Regions from separate parts of the Paenibacillus vulneris genome, predicted to be linked through region 4. Evidence: riboswitches for the same ligand, from Rfam matches in the RefSeq annotation. Region 4 holds a riboswitch; each other region holds the start of a gene.
What was found. A riboswitch is a leader RNA that binds a small molecule or an ion and turns the genes downstream of it on or off. The one in region 4 is predicted to bind cyclic di-AMP.

Region 1: it holds a riboswitch for cyclic di-AMP, as region 4 does, so the genes downstream of both, ABEA66_RS28185 (hypothetical protein) here and ABEA66_RS26005 (APC family permease) in region 4, are expected to answer to the same signal.
Region 2: it holds a riboswitch for cyclic di-AMP, as region 4 does, so the genes downstream of both, ABEA66_RS23245 (CAP domain-containing protein) here and ABEA66_RS26005 (APC family permease) in region 4, are expected to answer to the same signal.
Region 3: it holds a riboswitch for cyclic di-AMP, as region 4 does, so the genes downstream of both, ABEA66_RS19630 (TrkH family potassium uptake protein) here and ABEA66_RS26005 (APC family permease) in region 4, are expected to answer to the same signal.

Annotation. Positions count from the first base shown of each region.
Region 1 is NZ_BAABJG010000036.1:111,327-114,807, forward strand. Features, by position in the region: gene kdpA (potassium-transporting ATPase subunit KdpA) at 1-1,262, opposite strand, end outside; gene kdpF (K(+)-transporting ATPase subunit F) at 1,320-1,397, opposite strand; gene ABEA66_RS28185 (hypothetical protein) at 1,524-1,922, opposite strand; cyclic di-AMP (ydaO/yuaA leader) riboswitch at 2,057-2,208, opposite strand; cyclic di-AMP (ydaO/yuaA leader) riboswitch at 2,366-2,559, opposite strand; gene ABEA66_RS28190 (VOC family protein) at 2,973-3,404, opposite strand.
Region 2 is NZ_BAABJG010000027.1:75,504-78,984, reverse strand. Features, by position in the region: gene ABEA66_RS23250 (response regulator) at 1-1,530, opposite strand, end outside; cyclic di-AMP (ydaO/yuaA leader) riboswitch at 1,908-2,042, shown strand; gene ABEA66_RS23245 (CAP domain-containing protein) at 2,051-2,938, shown strand; gene ABEA66_RS23240 (SPW repeat domain-containing protein) at 3,109-3,426, shown strand.
Region 3 is NZ_BAABJG010000021.1:289,589-293,069, reverse strand. Features, by position in the region: gene ABEA66_RS19635 (CPBP family intramembrane glutamic endopeptidase) at 8-1,654, opposite strand; cyclic di-AMP (ydaO/yuaA leader) riboswitch at 1,914-2,061, shown strand; gene ABEA66_RS19630 (TrkH family potassium uptake protein) at 2,123-3,475, shown strand.
Region 4 is NZ_BAABJG010000029.1:255,897-259,377, forward strand. Features, by position in the region: gene ABEA66_RS25995 (hypothetical protein) at 1-306, opposite strand, end outside; gene ABEA66_RS26000 (hypothetical protein) at 618-806, shown strand; cyclic di-AMP (ydaO/yuaA leader) riboswitch at 1,725-1,866, shown strand; gene ABEA66_RS26005 (APC family permease) at 1,973-3,481, shown strand, end outside.

The DNA of each region.
Region 1 (3,481 bases), on a different contig from region 4:
ATCGCTATAGCAATCAGCTTCATTTCACGCGGCTCGATCTTTTTGCCGAGAAACTCCGGTGTACGTCCCACCATCAAACCGGCCAGAAACACTGCAAGAATGGCATACATCAGCATATTGACCAGTCCTACGCCTTTCCCGCCGAATACGCAGTTCAGCATCATCAAAGCGAGCGGTGTGATTCCGCCGAGCGGCGTCAGCGTATCGTGCATATTATCGACTGAGCCGGTTGTCGCCGCCGTCGTTACCGTTGTAAAAAGCGCTGTTTGCGCGATACCGAAGCGGACCTCTTTCCCCTCCATACTGCCCTGCGAAGCGTCGATTCCCAGCTTGTTCATCAGCGGGTTCCCCGCCGATTCCGCCGTATAGATGAGCGACAGGAACACCAGGAACAAGATCATCATCGCCGAGAATAGAACCCAGCCCTGCTTCCGATTGCGTGCAAAAAGTCCGTATGTGTACGGAAGGGCAGCCGCCAAAGACCACATTGACAAAATTTCAAGCACATTCGTCAAACCGCTCGGATTTTCAAAGGGATGAGCCGAGTTGACTCCGGAAAAGCCGCCTCCGTTCGTTCCCAGATGCTTGATGGATTCCAGTGAAGCTACAGGCCCGATAGCGATCTGCTGCCGGCCTCCCTCCAGCGTGTTGACGGTTAAGGTCGGCTGCAGCGTTTGCGGCACATGAAGCGCTACAAGCACCATCGTGACCCCAATAGCGAGCGGGAAAAATACCCGGATATGCGCTTTGACAAAGTCTTCAAAAAAGTTCCCGATTGTCTCTCCCTTGCTCGTGATACCGCGTATAAAAGCAATAGCTGCGCACAGCCCTGTCGCCGCCGAGGTGAACATCATCATCGTAATGACAGCCATTTGCGAGAAGTAGGATAACCCCGACTCCCCGCTGTAATGCTGCAGATTCGTGTTGGTCATAAAGCTGATGACCGTATTGAACGACAGCGTTTCTTCCATATTGTCGATACCATTCGGGTTCAGCGGCAAATCGTTTTGAACCCGAAGGAGGAGATAGCCGATCGCCACAAAGACGATATTCGTCAGGATGAAGCTTAGAGCATACGTCTTCCAAGTCATCCCTTGGCGGTTCTTCAGGCCTGTTACCGCATAGATTGCCTTCTCCACAGGAGCAAACCAGGTATCCGTACGATTGCCTTCATTGGAAAAGACGTGATATAAATAGGTCCCTAATGGTTTGACCAGCAGGACTAGAATGACAATCACGACGGCGATTTGCAATATTCCCATTATCGTTTCCTCCTAAGAAAGCTGTCTTCGTCTGCTGAGCTTTCCTGAAAGAAATGCTCAGAATTTTTCCGGATGAATCAGGGCATAAGCCAAATAAATGAAGAGAAGCACAGTGATGACAGCGATAACCGTCATGATCTTTCGCCTCCTGTCTCCTCAACGACCCGATTGCACCAAGACAAAAAGCCGTAAAACAAAAGGTACGTTACTGCCAGCAGTACTACCATATATACATCCTGCATAGGAATGCCTCCGTCCGCATTAATTCATCAAGAAAGATACATCATGGCTTGAAGTATGAATGACATGGTCAGCTCCCAGACCTTTATAGACAAGCCGCGGATTCATATTATGCGTTACCACGCAAATTTCTTTGGATGTCCAGGTCCTGCATATTTGAATGAAACGGCAGCACAAGTTCAAGGAGCTTTCAAATAAAAAGACTTTACCGATCGGAAGGTCGGGCAATAGCCATGACTCGCATTCCGATGTATCGATCCAAATCATATGCTTTACGCCCAAGCTCTCTAGACGCTCCTGCTCCGCCCGGCTGTTCGTAATTGCTGCGAACGGAATGCCTTTGGACAGCAGCAGCCGGATAAATCCTTCTCCGGTTTTGTTGGGCGCCGATACAAGAATAAATTCTTGAGCGGCGTTCATCTTCACATTCCTCCTAATCTCTCAAGAGAAGGCAGCAGGATCAGGGCACAAAAAAAGAAGCCTGCGAAAAGAGGTGAACTCTTCACGCGGCTTCTTAAAGCACAGCCATAGCTGTACCTAAGCACACGATCATCGTTGCCTCTCTCGATACGCTTACGAGGTTAGCTGCCGGATTCGGGCGTGAGAGTCGCCCTACCTGAAATTTCAGGATTCACCCCATGAGCCGGTAAGCTCGTTGGTTCCCCCGTTCCTTAATTAAGCACTAAGGATTCAGCGATACATTGCAAGGTCATATTCATCAAGTTTTATGGAAACATTCCATATCGTTTTTCAATAGAAGACGCAAGAAGACCACAGAGGCTTAAGCCCTGTGGTCGTTAATAGCGATCACAAGCTTCATCATCCTCTCTCCATAGACCCTTTGAACTTCTGCATAGCGAAGTTCAAAGTCTGTTCCACGCTGACGAGGTTAGCTGTCGGATTCGGGCGGTGAGAGTCGCCCTACCGGCAGGCGCAAGCTAGCTTTGCACCCTTCGGATTCACCCCAAGCGATATGCGGACGGCTCTCACACCGAACGGATATCACTGTGTTGGTTCCCCCGCTTTCCTATAGAAGGAAATTAAGCGATCAGAATTTGGAAACATTGTTTTTTTCAAATCATGAATTGTATATTACGCCAGTTGCCCTTAACTGTAAAGAACACTTGGGAGACTTGTGCGATGAAATTACACCAACGGCCAGGATGGCAACGCTTACTTTACATGCGATCTCCAGATAACTGCTTCCTGCTCACTCTATCTCCATTTTTCACAAATTGATTCCCTTTGATTTCCTGCGCTTCAGCACCCTCTTTATCCAAAATGCGCTTAGATAAAGCCAACCGTTTTTCTCTGCAATGCTGATTGCGTCAATCCGGTTTTTGGCTTCGAGCTTTTGCTGAAAGAACAAAATGTAGTTCCCACGCAGCAGCTTATACGGTAAAATTATACAGGATCATCAATTATTCATAAAAGAACCGGGGATTCCTCCCCGGTCAAAGCCTTTTATTTTCAGCTCCAACTGCTCGTTGTATCATTCATGAAGAACTGGAACGTAATGTTAAAACGATCTTTCACTATTCCGAAGCACGGACTGAATTCAGTTTCCTGCAGCGGGAATATCACTCGCCCTTTTTCACTCAATTTAGTAAACATTTCTTTAATCTCGTTTTGCTGCGTCGCTGTAATGCAAATATTCACCTGATCTCCAATTACATAAGGTTGCCCCGGAAAGATATCAGCGACCATCAAATCATTTTCACCGGTTTGCAGCACGGCATGGGAAATGCGGGTTTTCACCTCTTCAGGTAAACCATCGGCATCCTTGCCTTCCCCGTACGTAGTTTTGAACAGTAATTTCGAGTTCAACGCTTCCTGGTAAAACTCAATTGCTTCCGCAGCTTGTCCATCCAGCATAATAAACGACGTTGAGCGCATTGACATTCCAACATCTCCTTTTAAATGAAATTGTCCAATTTGGGTTGTTTTGGACTTGATTAGCATCATATCGCGCAATAGTG
Region 2 (3,481 bases), on a different contig from region 4:
CACAGAAAAATAGCGATAGCTCGGAATCCCCACTTGCTCGGCAACCTCATATACTTTCAGGCTTGTTGTTTGTAACAGATGAATGGCTTTGTCGATTCGCTTCATCGTCACATATTCATTGAACGACTCGCCTACCTCTTCACGGAATAATCTGCTTAAGTAAAAGGAACTGAGCCCTACCCGTTCCGCGGCCCACGTTAATGTAATCGGTTCTGCGATATGATTGGAGATGAGCTGTATCGCTTGTGCCACTTCTTTGCGATACTTCAGCTTCCCCCGGTTTTCCACCTCCCGAATGACCATCGATAGGAGCTCCGAAGCCGTTCTTGATGCTTGCAGCTTCTGGATAAGCTCCTGCTGTTGAGCATTATCTCGCTCCCCCATCCATTCTTTCCGGTTGGAGATCAGCCACGACTTTAAGCCAGCGGGCTCAGGCCTTACTTGATTCACCCATTCCGTTAGCCGCCCTTGGCAAAATTCGATTAACAGCGCCTTATCGGCCGCTGTCTGTCTCATAAGCTCCGTCAGCATTTCAAAATTTAACGCATTGGATAGAGTTCCATCTACAGCCGATCGTCTGATGGATGGCCGGATCGTTCCTGAAGCCGCTGACATTTCATAAACAGCCCCCCCTGTATCATAGAAAACAGCCGCGGCTGGCAGCTTGGTAAGCTCAATGGCAGACAGCAAGTCAACCGCGGATGAAATGCTAGGCCCAATGACGGCATAGAGGCTTACGGCTTCACTTAAATAAGAGGCCCGCACATCGATGGCGGATTGAAGCCGCTCCAACCACTGCCTGGTTGAGAGCAGTATGGTCGTCCCTGTTTCTGGGGCAGCCCGCTGGATCCATATATAATCCGTCGGTCCAAGCGTTATCCAACGCCAGCACGGATTGTCACGGTCATCGGTAAGCTCCCGCTCACTTAACAAAGACTGGAGCTCATGATGGGCGAACATTTCCTCCTGCGGCCGGACACTGACATGCAGACGGATAATCCTTATTGGCCATAAGACGCCCCAGCTTTTTAAAATGGCATCTATCGCTTCCACCCGTTTTGGTTCTTTGCCTGTGCTGCTTAACAGTCTTGTCAGCTCCCAGCGCTGCCTGTCTATTTCATTGCGCCTATAATTGTACTCCCGCTGAATAGCTTCACGGGCTTTATTCAGCACATGCTCCAGTTCCGTATCCAGCAGGGATACTTTGATCAAATATTCTAAAGCCCCCAGCTTCAATGCTTCCTTGGCATAGGCAAAATCACTATGACAGGTCAAGAGCACAACCTGCGTCAGCGGAAACTCCTGCTTGATCCGCCGAAATAAGTCCATACCATCCATAACGGGCATCGTAATATCTGTAATCACCACATCGGGTCTGAGCTTACGGCACAGCTCCATTGCTTCTTCACCGTTTTCCGCTTCCCCTACAAGCTCGGCAAGGCTGTTGTGCCATGGAAAGAGCCGAAGCTCCTCTCTTAACGGCAGTTCATCGTCTACCACTAACACGGTTAACAATTGCGATGGATGCATCCGCTATCCCTCCCAAGAAGACGCTTACAATCCAATAGTGATCTCATCATAGCATATCGATTTCGGAGCACCTATACAGTAATCTTGTAAAAAAGTATAAAATGCTGTTGAGCTTCGCAACTCTTTCATTTCACGTATTAAAGCAGGACAAATTCGAAGATATCAGTTCTATTTTTTCTAATAGATGCGGCCTGTCTGCTTTGGCCTTCAGTATAAAAACAAAGCGGCTTTCTTCAATCGTAAGGAAGCTGCTGTTGTTTCTATCGCCCAATGTTGGAAGACTTTGTGCCGTGAAATCTGTATAGGCACGTGCTACAATGAAGTGGCTCAAGAGAGCCCGGCAGGATGCACAACGAACCGGGCATGAGCAAACAAACAAAACTATCAGGCCGAAGCTTTCTATGAAAGCACGGGGGACCCATTCCATGGGGTGAAGCCGCGTCTTGCGGCAGGGTGCTTGCTCTTTGACCCGAATCCGTCAGCTAACCTCGCAGGCCGCGAAAAGGAGAGGATTTTGTTGTTGAACCGTTTCAAGAAAGTTGTATTGACAGGTGTACTGGCCCTTAGCCCAATCATCGGCGTTAGCGCCGTTTCCGCCGCACCGGCGAATACTGTGTCTGCTGGCGATTTGTCTCAAATCACTCAACAGTACGGAATCGATCTGAATTCCTTGCTGCAAGGCCAAGGTCAGAATCTAGGAAATATTGATTTGAATTCCTTGTTGAAAGGTCAAGAAGGAAAATGGCAAACGATTGGCTCCGGTAATAACCAAGGGCTGGCAGGAATCATCTGGAAAAACTTCCCTAACATGAACTTTAATTGCAACCCTGGTCAAGGTCAGGACCAAGGTACTACCGGCAATACGGACTCCGGCTCCGGTTCCGGCACTGTAGATAACGGCTCCGATAACGGTAGCGGTACTGCAGATAACAGCGGAACTACCGATAATGGCAGCGGAACTACCGAGAACGGCACTACGAACAATGGCAGCGGAACAGAAAATAACAGCGGTTCCCAAGAAGCTGTAACGGATTCTCAATCCGCCTTCGCGGACCAAGTCGTTACTTTGGTGAACCAAGAGCGTGCCAAAGCAGGTCTTCCTGCATTGACTTCCGACAGCAAATTGGCGAATATGGCCATGGATAAAGCTAAGGACATGTACAGCAACAACTACTTTGACCATACTTCCCCAACGTACGGTTCTCCGTTTGACATGATGAAGCAATACGGAATCAGCTACACCTATGCAGGTGAAAACATCGCCAAAGGCCAACGTAACCCTGAAGAGGTTATGAACGCTTGGATGAACAGCGCTGGTCACCGTCAAAACATCATGAGCCCTAACTACACCAAAATCGGTGTTGCTTACTACAACGGCGAATGGGTACAAGAATTTATCGCGAACTAATATTTCTTAGGATTTCACAGCCCTCGGCGCTTCATGCACCGGGGGCTTTGCCGTACATAGAGATCTTTTTTTTGCCAAGCGCCGAACCATTTTGAAACCGCTTGCATATACATAGAATAGACCCCTTATGAGGTGTTGATGGCTTATCTCAATTTTCGGGAGGTGTAATCATGGCGGTTAAAAATTTGTTGGCTGCGTTGATTGGTCTCTTGTTTGTCTTTGGCCCTCATTGGATTGATTTGACTCACGAAAGCGCCGTTATCACCAGTGTTGTCTTTGGTTCCCTTCAATTCATCGCGTCGCTTCTGGCTTTCATTTTCAAAGCATCGGGCTGGAATTCATGGCTGAATTGGATTTCGCTGTTGGCCGGCATTTGGTTTGTTATTTTTCCCTTCGCTTACTTAACGGGCCTGGGGGAATATGTCATCTACGTCGTACTTGGCATTACAAGCGTCATGCTGAATTATTATACGATGAATGAAGAATAAATAAATTTCCGTTATACTCCTTATAAAAACATTCTGATATACAATCGTCCCCGCT
Region 3 (3,481 bases), on a different contig from region 4:
GAGGAATCTAATGACTCGTACGGAGGGTCGGAGGGTTCCTCTTTGCTTTGGCATGGAGCCAAGCGACGGCCAGGCCCACCAGCCCGGGGAAGAGGATATAGAAGATGCCGGTGATGAGAAACGGCGTGCCCTTCAAGTCCAATAGCGACAAGCCCATCAGGATGCTGTCCATCGTTGCGTGAGCGAAGAGTACGGTCATCAAGCTGTATTTCAAAAAGGCATAGCCAAAAATGATTCCGATGATCGTTACCTCAATAAAACGCGTATAGACCGGGTAGATAGGGTACTGCGTATGACTGAGCGCCCAAATCATGCTCGGCAGCAGCACTGCAAGGAACCGGTTGCGAACGAGCTTCATGAAGAAGGCGATGCCGAACAGCCGGTAGATGGCTTCCTCGGATATCGCCGCTGCCCATGCCATTAGAGGAAAAGCCGCGGGCCATGACATGTTCAGGACGGAATCGGCAGGGTCGTTCACGGACCAGACATCAAAGTATTCGCCCGCTATGAAAAATAACGTTTGCTGCACGGCCAGGATGAAAATGCAGAGCAAATACCCCCGAATCATTGAGCTGCGGATATGCCCCCCAAAGGATTCGTCCCTCCAAACAGGCCAGGTAATCCAGCCCTGCCTCTGCCATAGCTGACGTCCCGCCTGAAACGAAAAATAGACGCTGACAGCCATGATAACAGTAACAATATTAATAAACCAAAGGTTAAACATAGCGCCCCAATCGGAAGGCCCATTGGAATGCATGGTCCGGAATGCCGGAAGCATGTTGAAATTGTTGAAAATATAAATCGCAACAAAAATGAAGGTTAAAAAGATCCCGCGCCGAAAGGTCCATTCTTTACGGTATCGAATCATAAGGAATACAGCCGCAGCCGCCATGATGAGAGAAGCTCCGAGACTAATCCGGGTCATCAAGGAAGCATTGTCATTCTGCTGTTCCTTCCACTCGGCAAAGGACGCAGGTATGGAAAACGCCGTATGGAAGGCCGTGACCTTTCCGCCGTCTACCGACAAGCTTAACCTAAGCTTGGCTTCTCCTATTTGTTTGTCTTTACTCTCAAATAGGTAAGGCATACCGCGACCGTTCGTTACAGGCGGTTCCGGCTCGGTTACCGGATGGATTCTCGTGAAATCGGATAGCGTGTAGCCCTGGTCCTTCAACGCTTGCTCCGCTATCGCCAATGAGTCTCCCAATGAGGCAACAGTCTGCTTTTTGCTCGAGGGAGCGTAGTACGCGTTCCAGCCCATTATATTTAAGTTGGTAAAGTTAACCTCTACGTAATAGGTAGCAAGGTTCGAATTGTCGTTAATTTCCACCTCAAAATAATCGATAGGATAGGCGGCAAAGCGCTTGACATATTCATCGAGCAGCTCCGCTTTTTGCAGATAGCCGCTTCGATCGGAATGAGACTGAAACAAGGTGCCGGTACGATAATCGGCCGAGAGCCCGAAGCGCTCCTGAACGAACCGGACGGCCGCCTCTGCTGCCTGCTGCTTCGTAACCGTTGGGAGGGAGGCCTCCTGTACTTGCTCAACCGATTCATCCTGGAGCCAGGAAGAGATGGCGGCGATCGATACATACAAAATAATTCCAAAAAGTGCCAAAATGAGAAGAGGGAAGTCGGTTTGACGTTTTACCATGCCATGTCTCCTTACTTAGAATTAGAAGCTTACATTATGCTTATAAAATGGTGAGGATATGTCATTGTATTCATTAAACTTAGCACACATGCCCGGCCAAAATCCAATGAAATTCAGAGCAAGAAGGGGAAAATCGTTGAAAAGCGAAGCGCCGGCTCTATCAGCTTCATCCTAAGTATTCTAATAATCCGAATATTACCCGTTTTCGAGTAAAAGCGACTTTGTGATTACAAGCAAAGCACATTATAATTCATATCAATTGAATAAAAAGCCGAATTTCTTTTTGAAAACGGGGGAACCATGAGTAATAAGGGGTGAATTCGATTCCATTTCGCGAGATGGAATTGATAGGGTACCTGTGCGTCCGAATCCGTCAGCTAACCTCGTAGGCTTTGTTGCAGGAACCTGTATAGGCATTGGGTTTCCAGTGTCTTTTTTATTGCCTGAAAACCGAAATTGAGGTGAACGATGAAGCCCGTAACCAAAAAAATTCAACTCACACCGCCGCAAATATTAGTTATCGGCTTTGCATTGATTATTCTTGCCGGAGCCATGCTCCTGTCCCTCCCGGTCGCCTCGGCTACAGGCAAGCCCTTGCGCTTTCTGGATGCGTTGTTTACCGCGACATCGGCCACCTGTGTGACAGGGCTCGTCGTTGTGGATACGGGAACGTTTTTTTCGAAATTCGGGCAAATTGTCATCATCTTGCTGATCCAGGTCGGCGGTCTGGGCTTTATGACGATGGCGACCCTGTTTGCTTTTGCGCTAAAAAAGCGAATTTCCTTGAAAGAACGGTTAATCCTGCAGGAAGCGATGAATCAGGGAAGCATGGAAGGGATCGTCAGGTTGATCCGCCGGGTCATTCGATACTCACTCACAATTGAACTCGCTGCGGCAGTGATTTTCTCGATTCGATGGTCGTTGGAGCTGGGCCCGGCCAAAGGGATTTATTTTGGCTTCTGGCATGCGATCTCCTTCTTCAACAATGCCGGCTTTGACCTGTTCGGATCGGTCTATGGTCCGTTCACGAGTCTTACCTCATATGTCAATGACCCCGTCGTCAATATCGTTTCAATGGGGCTTATCATTCTGGGAGGTCTTGGGTTTGTAGTCATGTCGGACGTGATGGACTACAGGAACCACCGGCGGCTGTCGCTGCATTCCAAGGTGGTCTTGAGCGCGACAGGCTTGCTTATCCTTATTGGTGCACTCGTCATCTTTATATTTGAATTTACGAATGCCAAAACCTTAGGCTCACTGACGTGGGGAGGCAAGATCTGGGCAGCCTTCTTCCAATCGGTAACTCCGCGCACGGCGGGAGCCAATACGGTAGATTTGGGAAGCCTGCGCCAGGCGACGCAGTTTTTCATGATCATCCTGATGTTTATAGGCGCTTCTCCTGGCTCCACCGGGGGCGGGATCAAGACGACCACCTTCACGACGCTGATTGGCGCGATGATAGCTATGGTCCGGGGGAAGGAAGACATTGTCCTGTTTCATTACCGTTTGGGTAAGGACCGTATTTTGAAAGCTATTACGCTTACGATGATCGCCTTGTTTATGGTCATCTTCGTTGCGATGATTTTGTCCACGACGGAAAACCATCCATTCCTGATGATTTTGTTCGAGGTGACCTCCGCCTTCGGCACGGTTGGCTTGACGATGGGAATGACGACGGATTTGACCGATGTCGGCAAAATATTGATTTGCCTGATGATGTTTGCAGGCCGTCTCGGTCCTTTGACGCTGGCATATGCGCTTGGGCCAAAAACCGAAAAAGAATTATACAGATACCCGGAAGGGAAAATAACCATCGGATAGGGGAAA
Region 4 (3,481 bases):
ATAGGTTATACTGGAACCTGCAACTTTAGAATTTCGATTTGCAGGAATAATAAATTCGCCAGTTGCTTTTGCATTTTGAATAAGTCTTTCTAGTTCTGCAGCACCACCTTTTAATTCCTGTCTAGTAATCGTTAGCTCAACACCATCTTTTTTGACTACTTGTTCGAAAGTGTTTAGCACTTCCAACCCGAGAACTTTTTGCTTACTGGTACCTTCCTGCGCTAAAGCAGATCCAGCAAAGAGGGTAAAAGCAAATACACAAGCCAAAGATAACCTACCAATTCTACGAATAATACCTGCTACCATAATAATTACCTCCTTTATCAATATATGGTAATTATATCCTATTAAATTTACAATATCTACCTAAAATTATAATATTTATTATATTTTGTTGTATAATAGATTAATCCTTTAATCTTAACAAGTGAAAGGTGGGTATTAATATGTATTATTTAATAACCCCAGCTGGAATAATTTTGTCAATATTTTTTTTACTTGTGGTATTATTAATCATTAGGTTATTAATCAACATCAACAATCGATCCAAATAAGATAATAATCACGAAAATAAAAAACGTTGAGTTGATCCTTCTATCTGGAAGATGTAGCCAGGCGTGACTACAGCTCGCTCTTCCGGTTTTCCGATTGAAGCCCAACTCGTCGGGCATTGCTGGAAAAGGCTGCAGGCAGCCGTGGCAGCAACCCGGCTTCTTCTGGACGAAGTAAGGCCTGATGATTGTCCGGTGGCGGCGGCTGTAGGAAGAAAATATAAAGTAATAAAAAAACAGCGGCAGTCTAGATGATAGCCGCTGTTTCGATTTATGGAATAATCTCTGAATGCTAGAAGGATCAACAAAACAGTTAAAATTACTATAATCGTTTAAATATCTCCATTTCTTTTTGAACCTGGGGTACGTGGGACTGATCTGCCCATGGTGAAGAATGTAACTTCTTACACCAGGGGATTCTGGAAGGGGCACTTTTCTTGTTACGACCACTCTTTTCTTCCCCGTACCAACAATGACCATAGAACGTTTTTACCGACAAACCAAAACTCGCCATCGTTTTATGACGGGAAGACGAAGTTGGAATGAATTATATTCTTCGCAACGGCGAGTATATCGTTCTGGTTGAATCTTTCCGCTCGGTTTGGCTCGGATCCATATGAAAGATATAAAGAACAATGTACTCAATGGAATGCACGTCTCAACGAAAGTGTAATGCGCCGGCGCTTTCGCCGAAATCCAGAAAGTTACTTAAAGCAACTTGAGGAAAAATATAGTGCGTTGGTTATTCCGTCGTAGTTTTTTTGAGGGAGGGAGATCGATCTGAAATGGTTGCACTTCTCTTCCTCTCTCTTCTTGGTTTGATACGCTTAATAATTAGCCAATTTTTCAAGAAGCTCCATTAAGTAACTTTCAAATTGTATTTGGAAGTATTTTTTTTATAAAGCAATCCCTTATAGTTCATAGAATCTTCTTTAGCTTTTACACTATACGAAATAAATCCTTCACAGTAAGAGTTCCCTTCTTAATAACCGGAGGGAACTATCCCCTTTTTTCAATAAAGAAAGCAATTTGATAAAAAACGATGCGAGATGCACGGCTGTAGAAATGTATGCGCTATTTTGACTAAAGGAGAACAGAAATTGGTTTATTTATCGGGACGCGTCACATTTACAACGGAATCATTAGAAAGTAATATTCAATCGTTGCTTGAATAATTTCATAAAGCTTAATCTTCGAAAGAAGAGCGGGGGACCCATCATTAAGGGGTGAATCCTATTGCGTAGAGCAAAGGAAGGGCATGCTTCTCACAGCCCTAATCCGACAGCTAACCTCGTCAGCGGAAGTGAGAAGGAGAGATGAACACAGGACTCTTGCCTTGTGTTTTTTGTGTTGTTACAGGACATATTAAACACTAAGATGGTTTATTACGCCAATTCTTTTGTTATCGGGGTGCACGCAGTGTGACAACAGATTCATTAAAAAGAGTTATTTTCGGCAGGCCGCTGAAATCCAATGAGCTGGAGCAAGAAAAGATGCCGGTTTGGAAGGCGCTTCCGATATTATCGTCGGACGCCTTGTCGTCAGTGGCTTATGGAACGGAACAGATTCTGATTGCGCTGGCCGCAGTTGGATCGGTTGCAGCCTTTGCTTATTCCCTGCCGATAGCGATCGCTATTATTTTGCTAATCACGATCCTGGTTATCAGCTACAGACAGGTCATCGACGCTTATCCTCAAGGCGGCGGAGCGTATATGGTTTCCAAGGAAAACCTGGGGATGGCGTTCGGAAGATTAACCGGTGTGTCGTTGTTGATTGACTATACGCTGACGGTTGCGGTTTCCGTATCCGCCGGAGTGCAGGCTATTACGTCCGCCTTTCCTGCTGCGATCCCTTATATTGTACCGATCGCCCTGTTCCTGGTTTGGCTCATGGTATGGTTAAACCTGAGAGGGACCTCCGAATCCGGAACGGTATTTGCCTTCCCGACGTATTTCTTTATTCTCTGTGTGCTGGTATTGATCGGCAAAGGGATATTTGATTTGATCACGGGCGCCAGTCATGCGAATGCCATTCATGTTATTCCGGGAGCAGCACCGGCGGGACTGACGATGTTCGTTTTGTTAAAGGCTTTCTCCTCCGGTTGTTCTGCGGTTACCGGGATTGAGGCGATTTCGGATGCGGTGCCGCATTTTAAAACTCCTTCCAAGGACAATGCCAAGAAGACCTTGCTGTCGCTGGGGATTTTGCTGGCCATTATCTTCGGCGGGGTTACCATCCTGACCATGGCATATGGCGTAACGCCGGATCCGAGAGGGCATACCTCCGTGCTGTCCATGGTAACGGAGAGTGCATTTGGCCGCGGTGCCATGTACTATGGGACGCAAATCGCGACGATGATGATTTTGACACTCGCTGCAAATACGAGCTTTAACGGCTTTCCCATTCTGGCATCGATCATGGCTCAAGACAAGAACTTCCCGAGAATGTTCGCTAACCGTGGAGACCGCTTGTCCTTCCATTTTGGGATTGTTACCTTGGGCGTCTTGGCCAGCCTTCTGCTGATCGCCTTCAGAGGAAAGACCGATGCACTGATTCCTTTATACGCCATCGGTGTCTTCTTGTCCTTCACGCTGGCTCAGAGCGGCCTGGTCCGCAAATGGTTCCGGGAGAAGCAAAAGGGTTGGCAGGGCCGGCTCTTGATTAACGGCTTGGGGGCTCTGGTCTCGTTCGCTGTTCTCATTATTTTTTGCGTGACCAAATTTGTGGAAGGCGCCTGGATTGTCATTATTTTGACGCCGATTCTCTTATGGTTTATTACCAAAATTTACGACCATTACGAGGATGTCGCGGATCAGCTTCGCATCAACCTGGATGAGCCGCTTCCCCATAGGGAATCGATCATCATTATCCCGATCGCAGGGATTCACCGGGTGGTTGCCGCCACGATTTCTTATGCCAAGACGCTGTCG